DNA from 3 places in the Streptomyces sp. NPDC057743 genome. Region 3 is predicted to be linked to each of the others. Evidence: riboswitches for the same ligand, from Rfam matches in the RefSeq annotation. Region 3 holds a riboswitch; each other region holds the start of a gene.
The links. A riboswitch is a leader RNA that binds a small molecule or an ion and turns the genes downstream of it on or off. The one in region 3 is predicted to bind cobalamin.
Positions count from the first base shown of each region.

Region 1: linked by a shared signal. The riboswitch ahead of ACFVFQ_RS13955 (CoA-acylating methylmalonate-semialdehyde dehydrogenase) and the one ahead of ACFVFQ_RS35120 (CbtB-domain containing protein) in region 3 are both predicted to bind cobalamin.
Region 2: linked by a shared signal. The riboswitch ahead of ACFVFQ_RS06990 (HoxN/HupN/NixA family nickel/cobalt transporter) and the one ahead of ACFVFQ_RS35120 (CbtB-domain containing protein) in region 3 are both predicted to bind cobalamin.

Region 1 is NZ_JBHVJX010000010.1:154,347-157,611, reverse strand. It holds gene ACFVFQ_RS13965 (FecCD family ABC transporter permease) at 1-491, shown strand, start outside; gene ACFVFQ_RS13960 (ABC transporter ATP-binding protein) at 565-1,329, shown strand; cobalamin riboswitch at 1,411-1,592, shown strand; gene ACFVFQ_RS13955 (CoA-acylating methylmalonate-semialdehyde dehydrogenase) at 1,807-3,265, shown strand, end outside.
Region 2 is NZ_JBHVJX010000005.1:27,912-31,176, forward strand. It holds gene ACFVFQ_RS06985 (DUF3159 domain-containing protein) at 1-136, opposite strand, end outside; gene ACFVFQ_RS06990 (HoxN/HupN/NixA family nickel/cobalt transporter) at 452-1,615, opposite strand; cobalamin riboswitch at 1,648-1,841, opposite strand; gene ACFVFQ_RS06995 (collagenase) at 2,144-3,265, opposite strand, start outside.
Region 3 is NZ_JBHVJX010000052.1:21,484-24,748, forward strand. It holds gene alaS (alanine--tRNA ligase) at 1-960, shown strand, start outside; cobalamin riboswitch at 1,062-1,210, shown strand; gene ACFVFQ_RS35120 (CbtB-domain containing protein) at 1,247-1,468, shown strand; gene ACFVFQ_RS35125 (CbtA family protein) at 1,490-2,242, shown strand; gene ACFVFQ_RS35130 (histidine phosphatase family protein) at 2,327-2,908, opposite strand; gene ACFVFQ_RS35135 (hypothetical protein) at 3,020-3,265, opposite strand, start outside.

The DNA.
Region 1 (3,265 bases), on a different contig from region 3:
CCGACCAGGCGCAGAAGGCCCAGTCGGCGCTCCAGTGGATGCTCGGCGGACTGGGCGGCACCGGTTGGGACGCCCTGTGGCTGCCGGCCGCCGCCGTACTGCTCGGTACCATCGCCCTGTTGGGCACCGCCAGGCACCTCAACGTGCTGCTGGCCGGCGACGAGGCCGCCGCCGCACTGGGGTTGAACGTCGGGCGCTTCCGGGCCCTGCTCTTCGTCCTGTGCGCCCTGCTGACCGGGGTGATGGTCGCGGTCAGCGGCGCGATCGGCTTCGTCGGGCTGATGATGCCGCACATCACCCGGCTGTTGGTCGGCGCCAACCACCGGCGCGCCCTGCCCGTCGCCGCGCTGCTCGGCGCGGCCTTCCTGATCTGTGCGGACCTGCTCGCCCGTACGGTGATCAGCCCCGAGGAGATCCCCGTGGGCATCGTCACCGCCCTGGCCGGCGGTCCCACCTTCCTGTGGCTGATGTACCGCAAGGGGTTGGCATGAGCGAGCGTAGCGAGCGCATCATGAGAAGGTGCGCGCCTCGCGAATGCGAGGGCGAGCGAAGCGAGTTCTCGGCATGAGCGAACTGCGCATCGAGTCGGTGACCGTCGAGGTGGCCGGCCGCACCCTGGTCGACTCCGTCTCACTGCGGGCCGGGCCGGGCGAGGTGGTCGGGCTCGTCGGCCCGAACGGGGCCGGCAAGTCCACCCTGCTGCGCACCTGTTACCGGGCGCTGCGGCCGAACTCCGGGCGCGTCCTGCTCGACGGCACGGACATCCGGCGCCTGCCGGCCCGTCAAGTCGCCCGCACGCTCGCCGCGGTGCTCCAGGAGATGCCCTCCGACTTCGGCCTGACCGCCCGGGACGTGGTGGCGATGGGGCGCGCCCCCTACCGCCGGGCGTTCCAGGCAGACAGCCGGGATGACACCGAGGCGGTCGGCGCCGCGTTGGCGTCGCTGGGCGTGGCCGAACTGGCCGACCGGCGCTTCGACCGGCTCTCCGGCGGCGAGAAGCAACGCGTGCTGATCGCCCGCGCACTGGCCCAACAACCCTCGGTCATGGTGCTCGACGAGCCGACCAACCACCTCGACCTGCGCCACCAACTCGACGCCCTGCGACTGGTCCGGACGCTCGGCGTCACCGCCGTCATCGCGGTCCACGACCTCAACCTCGCCGCGGCCTTCTGCGACCGCATCTGCGTCCTCGACCAGGGCCGCCTGCTCGCCGACGGCCCCCCGGAGGCGGTGCTGACCGAGGAGTTGATCGCCGAGGTCTACGGCGTGCGGACCGAGGTCAGCAGGCACCCGGCGAAGGGCAAGCCGCACATCGTCGTGCTGCCCTGAGTGGCGCCCGCCCCGGCCCCCTGCCTGTGGCCAGGCAGGGGGCCGGGGTTCAGGCAGGGGTAGATTTACTAGGACGTCCAACTATATATTCGAGGGCGAGGCCCACGGTGCAGGGAAGCCGGTGCGAATCCGGCACGGTCCCGCCACTGTTACCGGGGAGCGCGCCGTCGAGCAGTACGCCACTGACGTGGAGGCGGTCGGGAAGGCGGACGACGCGCGCTGATCCGGAAGTCAGGATACCGGCCGTGGGGCGTTCCGTGTTGTCCACGAGGATGGAGCAGACACGCATGGCACCGGTGCGTACCCGCGACCCTGGTCAACCGCCCGGACGGGCAACGAAGGCCGCCCCCGCGGCTCCCACCGTCTGAGCGGTCCCTCCGCCCTGCGCGATCCCGCGCCCCCACGGCCCGCCCGCCACCGCGCGCGGCGTGGTCCGGCGCGCCATCCCCGGATCCCACCTGACGAGAGCAGGCAACCATGGTCCGTGCACACAGCCCCCAACCCGCCCGCGAACTCACCCACTTCGTCGGCGGCAAGCCCACCCCGGGAACCTCGGGGGCCCACGGCGACGTCTACGACCCCAACACCGGCGAGGTCCAGGCCCGCGTCCCGCTCGCCACCCGCGGCGAGACCGAGGCCGCCATCACCGATGCCACCGAGGCCCAACGTGCCTGGGGCGAATGGAACCCCCAACGCCGGGCCCGAGTCCTGCTCCGCTTCCTCCAACTCGCCGACCGCGACAAGGACTCGCTGGCCCGCCTGCTCTCCTCCGAGCACGGCAAGACCCTCCCCGACGCCCACGGCGACCTCCAACGCGGCCTGGACGTCGTGGAGTTCGCCGCCGGCATCCCGCACCTGCTCAAGGGCGAGTTCAGCGACAATGCCGGCACCGGCATCGACGTGCACTCGCTGCGCTCCCCGATCGGCGTGGCCGCCGGGATCACCCCGTTCAACTTCCCCGCGATGATCCCCCTGTGGCAGGCCGCCCCCGCCCTGGCCTGCGGAAACGCCTTCATCCTCAAGCCCTCCGAGCGCGCCCCCTCGGTCCCGTACCGGATCGCCGAACTGTTCCTGGAGGCGGGCCTGCCGCCCGGCGTGCTCAACGTCGTCCACGGCGGCAAGGAAACCGTCGACACCCTGCTCACCGACCCCCGCGTCGGGGCGCTCGGCTTCGTCGGCTCCACCCCGATCGCCGCCCACGTCTACGCCACCGCCGCCGCCCACGGCAAGCGCGCCCAGTGCTTCGGCGGCGCCAAGAACCACCTGATCGTCATGCCGGACGCCGACCTCGACCAGGCCGTGGACGCCCTCATCGGCGCCGGCTACGGCTCCGCCGGCGAACGCTGCATGGCGGTCTCGGTCGCCGTACCCGTCGGACAGGACACCGCCGACGCCCTGGTCGCACGACTGACGGAGCGCATCGGCCAACTCCGCGTCGGCCGCAGCGACGACCCGGACGCCGACTTCGGGCCGCTGGTCGGCCGGGACGCCGTCGACCGGGTGCGCTCCTATGTCGACCTCGGCGTCGAAGAGGGCGCCGAACTCGCCGTCGACGGACGGGACTTCACCCTCCCCGGACACGCGGGCGGCTTCTTCGCCGGCCCGTCGCTCTTCGACCGCGTCACCCCGGACATGCGGATCTACCAGGAGGAGATCTTCGGCCCCGTCCTCTCCGTCGTCCGCGCCGCCGACTACGAAGAGGCGCTGCGGCTGCCCAGCGAGCACCCCTACGGCAACGGTGTCGCCCTCTTCACCCGCGACGGCGACACCGCCCGCGACTTCACCCGACGCGTCAACACCGGCATGGTCGGCGTCAACGTCCCCATCCCGGTCCCCGTCTCCTACTACACCTTCGGCGGCTGGAAGCGCTCGGGCTTCGGCGACCTCAACCAACACGGCCCGGACGCCATCCGCTTCTACACCCGCACCAAGACCG
Region 2 (3,265 bases), on a different contig from region 3:
CGGATTCCGCACGCGCGATCCGGTACCCACAGATCCCGGCCGCGGCGGCCACGGCCAGTGTCAGCGCGACCACCAACCGATGGGTGACGGCGAAGCTCACGGTGAATCCGAAGACGGGGGCGATATCGATCGCCACGCCCCGCAGCCGACGACGGATGGCGGCTCCGGCAACGTCCGCACGGTGCTCTCCAGGATGCACGGTGATTCCAACCCCTCAACGGATGCCGGTCGTTCGGCCGCTCGGCCACTCGGACAGTCACCACCGTGCCGCGTCGCGCCCGACCTGTCGTCGCCCGTCCGCAGACTCTTGATCTGCTGCGGATGCAGTAGGGGCGGGCGCCGCCTGCTGCGAACGCAGGCCGCGCCGGACGCCCCGGAATAGGCCGGGGCCCGTGACCATTTCCCGGTCACGGGCCCCGACGACACTGCATCCAGAAAATCCAGAAAGCGGTCAGCCGGTCTCGTTGACGTTGCCGGCTTCGTCGGCGCCCCCGGCTCCGCCGGCCTCGTCCGCCTTCTTCCCCCAGCGGTGTTCCAGTTTGGCCAGGCGCCAGTAGGTCAGGGCGCAGGCCCAGACGGCGATGAACAGGCCGACGATGAGGTAACCGGCGTTGTTGAGGTCGATGTTGGAGACCCAGTCGGTGAGCCCGTCCCGCCAACCGAGGTTGTCGTGCAGCACGCCGACGAGCTCGATGGTGCCGATGAGGAAGGCGACGGCGATGGACAGGCCGGTGATGGTGAGGTTGTAGTAGACCTTGCGCACCGGGTTGGCGAACGCCCAGTGGTAGGCGAAGTTCATGAAGGTGCCGTCGAGCGTGTCGAAGAGGCTCATTCCGGCCGCGAAGAGCAGCGGCAGGCAGAGGATCGCGTACCAGGGCAGTCCGGCGGCGGCGCCGGAACCGGCCATGACCATCAGGGTGACCTCGGTCGCGGTGTCGAAGCCGAGGCCGAACAGCAGGCCGATCGGATACATCTGGCCCGGCCGCCGGATGGAGCTGGTCAGGCGGCCCAGGATGCGGTTCATGAAGCCGCGGCTGGCGAGGTGCTTCTCCAGCTCGTGCTCTTCGAACTGCCCGGCGCGCATGGCCTTGAAAACCCGGTAAATCCCGGCCAGCGCAACGAGGTTGAGGGCGGCGATCAGGTAGAGGAAGGCGCCCGAGATGGTGGTGCTGATGGCACCGAGGGTGGCGCGGGCGCCGGAGTTGTCGTTCGCGAGGGTGCCGGCGACCCTCGCGCCGGCGGCGATCAGGCCCGCCAGCACCAGCACGATGGTGGAGTGGCCGATGGCGAACCAGAAGCCCACCGAGACGGGGCGTTGGCCGTCGGCCATCAGCTTGCGGGTGGTGTTGTCGATGGCGGCGATGTGGTCGGCGTCGAACGCGTGCCGCATGCCCAACGTGTAGGCGGTGATGCCGAGTCCGACTCCGAAGACCTGCTTGCCGACGGTGTAGTGGTGCGGCGCGACGAGGGCGGCCAGGATGACGAAGGCCACCAGGTGCATGGCGGCGATCACCGCGAACAGCACGCCGGAGCGTATCCAGTCCTGCCGCCGCCAACGCTGCGGGACGGCGGATGCGGTGGTGGATGACGTGGGGGAATGTTTCAACAGGGGCATTTCAGGCAGCCTCTCCAGCACCTCGTGGATGGGTCGTTGTGCGGTGCCGTGGCCGGTCTCCTGGCTTACGGGTCCAGCGTCCGCGCAGCCGCCTTCCCGGGCATCAACTGCCCAGTGGCACCCGCCGATCCCGGCGGGGATGACGCGAAGACTTCCCGATCACAGTGGCGAGGGCCGCCCCGGTCTTTCACCGGTCTTCCCGAGCACCACGGCGGCAGCAACAGTAGGCCGGTATTCGCCCCTCGACAATCGAGTGCAGTTGCGTCATCCATGCAATAAGGGGGCGCGTGCGCGCACGGGAGGGCGCACTTTTGAGCCAGTTATGCGACGCGACGGCTGGGGCGCCGGGGTATGCGAGGGCGCTGCTGCGGCTGACGGGGTCCGGCCGGCTGCCGTTCGGGGCCTGCACACCTCCGCCCCGGCATCGGCGAACGGCCGGTGCGGGGGCGGAGGGTGGTGCGACGGATGCGCGGGTGCGGCGCGGCGGCCGACCGCGTCCCGGTCAGACGGGCGCGGTGCCGTGCAGCGTCAGCGCGCCTGTTTGGCGGCGCAACCGCCGGACGCACAGGCGGTCAGCCAGGCGTCGAAGTCGGCGTCGTAGCGGGTGCCGATGTCGCGGTTGTAGACGGCGTAGCCGCCCGCGTAGTCGCCGGTCCTGAAGTGGCCCAGCATGGTGGCGATGTCCTGGGGGTGCTTCTCGAACATGTAGCGGACCGCGAGGTAGCCCCACGGGTAGGTGCGGGTCTCGTTGCTGTTGGCGTAGGTGGTCTGGAACAACGTGCTGAGCTTGTAGGTGTGTTGATTGGCCTGGCGCACCGCCTCGTCGTCGGTGACGCCCCGGTAGCCGTACGAGACGTACTCGGCGAGCCCCTCGATCCACCAGACGTCCGGGACGGTGGTCTGCTGGTTGAAGTCGCCCTTCATGTCGTCGCGGGCGTCGAGGTAGTGGGTGTACTCGTGGTTGAGGTTCCAGATCCGGGCGGGGAAGCCGTCGTCGGAGTCCTTCTGATACATGATCGACATCGGTTGGTTGTCGGGCTTGGTCGGGTCGCCGACCAGGGTGATGCCGCCGTTGTTGGTGTCGACTCCGTAGATCGCCCCGGCGTAGGTCTGGTAGTCGTTGCGGCTGCCGAAGACGACGAGTTGGACCGTCGACTCGTGTTGGCCGGGTATCGGGCCGTTGTCGTTCACCAGCTTGTGGAAGTACGGGTCCTGGCGCAGCAGACTGGCGCAGGTGGCGTCGAGGTCGGCGGCGGTCAGGGCCTGCGCCTTGACGGTGTGGGTCTGGTCGCAGGGGTGGTTGATCGGGAGGGCCGCCTTGGCGAGTTGGTCGGCCAGATCGCACACTCCGTAGGAGGCGCAGTTGGCCTTGTCGTAGGAGTCGGCCTGACTGGCGACCGTGACCCACAGGGGTGCGGTCGGGCCGGTGATCTTCGAGGCGTTCAGCAGGCCCTTGATGAGCGGTCGGACCTTGGCCTGGAGCGGCTGATGTTCGACGTAACGCCCCACGTTCATACCGGCGTTGGAGTCCAGGAACGAGTTGTCGGTGCCCAGCAGCTTGAGGTGGTCCAGCGCGAACGCGTTGAGCGTGTCGATGATGCTCGGGTCGGCCGTCACCGCCTTGACGTACTCCTCGTTCCAGTTTCCGCG
Region 3 (3,265 bases):
CCCGAGTGGCGGCTGGGCGCCCGGCAGGCCCACTCCGGCACCCATGTCCTGCACGCGGCGCTGCGCGAGATCCTCGGCCCGACGGCCCTCCAGGCCGGCTCCTACAACCGGCCCGGCTATCTGCGCCTGGACTTCCCCTGGCGCGGCGCCCTCTCCCCCACCGTCCGCAGCGAGATCGAGGAGGCCGCCAACCGGGCGCTGCGCAGGGATCTGCCGGTGGGCGTGCGGTGGATGACGCTGCCCGAGGCCAAGGAGATCGGCGCGCTCGCCCTGTTCGACGAGACGTACGGGGAGCAGGTGCGGGTGGTCGAGATCGGCGGCGCCTGGTCGCGCGAGCTGTGCGGCGGCACCCATGTCGAGCACGCCGCGCAGATCGGCACGGTCGCGCTGACCGGCGAGTCCTCGGTCGGCGCCGGGATGCGACGGCTGGAGGCGGCGGTGGGCATCGAGGGCTTCGCCTATCTGGCCCGCGAACGCGATCTGGTCTCGCGGATCGCCGAGCAACTGGGGGCGCCGCGCGCGGAGTTGCCCGAGAAGATCGGTGGCCTGCTGGACCGGTTGAAGGCCGCAGACCGCGAGAACGCCCGGCTGAAGGCCCAGGCCACCGCGGCGCGGGCCGCGGAGCTGGCCGCCACCGGCGTGGACGCGGGCGGCACCCTGGTCGTCACCGCCAGCGCGCAGGGCCCGGCCGCCGATGCGCGCGCCCTGGCCCTGGCCGTCCGCGACCGGCTCCCGGCGGACCGCCCCGGCCTGGCGGCGGTCGCCGGCGACGACGGCGCCCTCGTACTCGCCCTCAACGGTGCCGCCACGGCCGCCGGGTTGAACGCCTCCGCCGTGGTCAAGCAGTTGTTGGACGGCCGCGGCGGCGGCTCCAAGGAGGTCGCGCAGGGCGGCGGGGTGCCCGCCGAGCGACTGCGCCACCTCCTGGCAGAACTGCCGCATCTCGTCGGGCGGGGGTGAGCGGCGGCGGGGCCGGCCGGCGGTTACTCGGGTCGCCGGCCGGCCCACCGCCCGGCGCGAGAGGAAGATCACGCCCAGCGATCCGCATCTTGGCCATGCACCTGCCACGCGGTATCGTCGGCGCGATTATTGACGACGGCATGACGGAAGCCGGTGGGAATCCGGCACGGTCGCGCCACTGTGAGCGGGACGGTCCAGCGCGTTGGGCGTCCCGTGAGTCAGACCCGCAGCCGTCGCCCTGTGCACCACCGAGATGGGACGCGAACTCCCAGAAGGAGGCCCCGCCATGGCGCAGTCCGTCGCCCAGCCGACCGTCGACTCCCCCGCGGTACCCACCACACTCCCGCTCAAGGCGATTGCCCCCTGGGCGCTCTTCTTCGGCATCCTGATGCTGGTCCTGCTCTACTTCGTCGGCGCCGAGCAGGGCGCCACCTCCGTCTTCAACGGCACGGACATCCACGAGTGGGTGCACGACGGCCGCCACCTGCTCGGCTTCCCCTGCCACTGACGCGAGGGACGCCGCACGCCCATGAACTCCACAACGGTCCGAAACCTCCTCGTCCGTGGCATGCTCGCCGGCCTCGCAGCCGGCGTGCTCGCGCTGGTCGTCGCCTCTCTCCTCGGTGAGCCGAACGTCGACAGCGCGATCCGGTTCGAGGCCGCCCACTCCCACGAACACGAGCCGGAAGTCATCTCCCGCTCCCTCCAATCCACCGCCGGCCTCGCCACGGGCGTACTGGTCTACGGGGTCGCCTTCGGCGGCATCGCCAGCCTCGCCTTCTCCTTCGCGCTCGGCCGCGTCGGCCGCTTCGGCCCCCGGGCGACCGCGCTGCTGCTGTCCGGCTGCGCGCTGCTCGCCGTGTACGTGGTGCCGTTCCTGAAGTACCCGGCCAATCCGCCGTCCGTCGGCGAACCCGACACCATCGGCAAACGCACCGCCCTGTACTTCCTGATGATGCTGCTCAGCGTGTTGCTGGCGCTGGCGGCCACCATCCTGGGCAAGCGCCTGGCACCGAGGTGGGGCGCCTGGAACGCGACCGTCGTCGCGGTGGTGGCCTTCGCCGTCGTGATCGGTGTGGCCTATGCCGTCCTGCCGGCCGTCAACGAGGTGCCGACGGGCTTCCCGGCCACCCTGCTGTGGCGGTTCCGTCTCTCCGCCCTGGCCATCCAGACCGTGTTGTGGGGTGGATTCGGCCTGCTCTTCGGGGGGTTGGCGGAGCGGCTGCTGCGCCCGCGGGCCGAGGCCGCTACCGCCGGCCGAGCGGTCCCCGTCGAGAACTGACGCCCGCGCCAGGAGAATTGCCGCCCGTGACGCACACGCGTGGGAGGGCCCACGGAACCTCCGAGGCCCTTCCACGCGTCTGCGTTACGAGGGCAGGGGCAACGACTGGCCGAGCCGCAGGTTCCAGCGGCCGGCCCGGCCGCTGAGTTCGGTGGCCGTCAACGGGGGTACGTCCAGCCGCCAGAAGGCCGGCGCGGGCAGGCCGAGGACGCGTACGACCGCCGCCCGCACCACCTCGGGCTCGACGACGGCGAGCGTGCGGCCGTCCGCGGGCAGCGCGTCCAGCCAGCGCGCCACGCGTCCGCACAGGTCCTGTACCGACTCGCCGCCATGGGGCGCGCAGGTCGGGTCGGCGAGCCAACGGCCCACGGCCTCCGGTTCGGCGGCCCCCACCTCGTCAAGGGTTCGGCCCGTCCAGCGACCCACGTCGAGACCGTGCAACTCGGCCGCGTCCGCGCCTTCGAGGCCGAGCGCGGCGGCCGTCTGACGGCAGCGCGCGCTCGGGGAGGTGAGCACCCGGGCGGCCCGGGGCAGCGATCCGGCGGCTGAACGGGCCCTGGCGGCCCCGCTGTCGTCGAGAGCGTCACCCTCGTCACCGGCAACAAAACGGGCCTGCCGCAGTGACCGGCTCATCGCGGGCGAGACGAGGGTGACACGACGGGTCACGGGGCTGCCTCCTGGTGGGGTGCGGGGTGCGGTGCGGGGTGCGGTGCGGGGATCGCGGGTGCCGCGAAGCCGCTCGGCGGAGACCCGTCGACACGCGCCGACACGCTGGGGTCACCCGCCCAACAGCAGCCGCTCCAGCGCCGCCCGGGCCCGGGCGTCGGACTCGGCACGGCTGGCGAGGGCCGCGGCCAGCTCCCGCACCCACTCGTCCAGGGCCACCGGGCGCCGGGAGAGGATCACTCCCCGCACCTCCCGGCACACCTCGCCGCTCGGGCGGCCGCCGGAGAGGTTCAGCACCAGGCGCTGCTCGCCCAGCGCGACGTCCAGGCACACCACCTTGCCTTCCCGGCCGGCCAG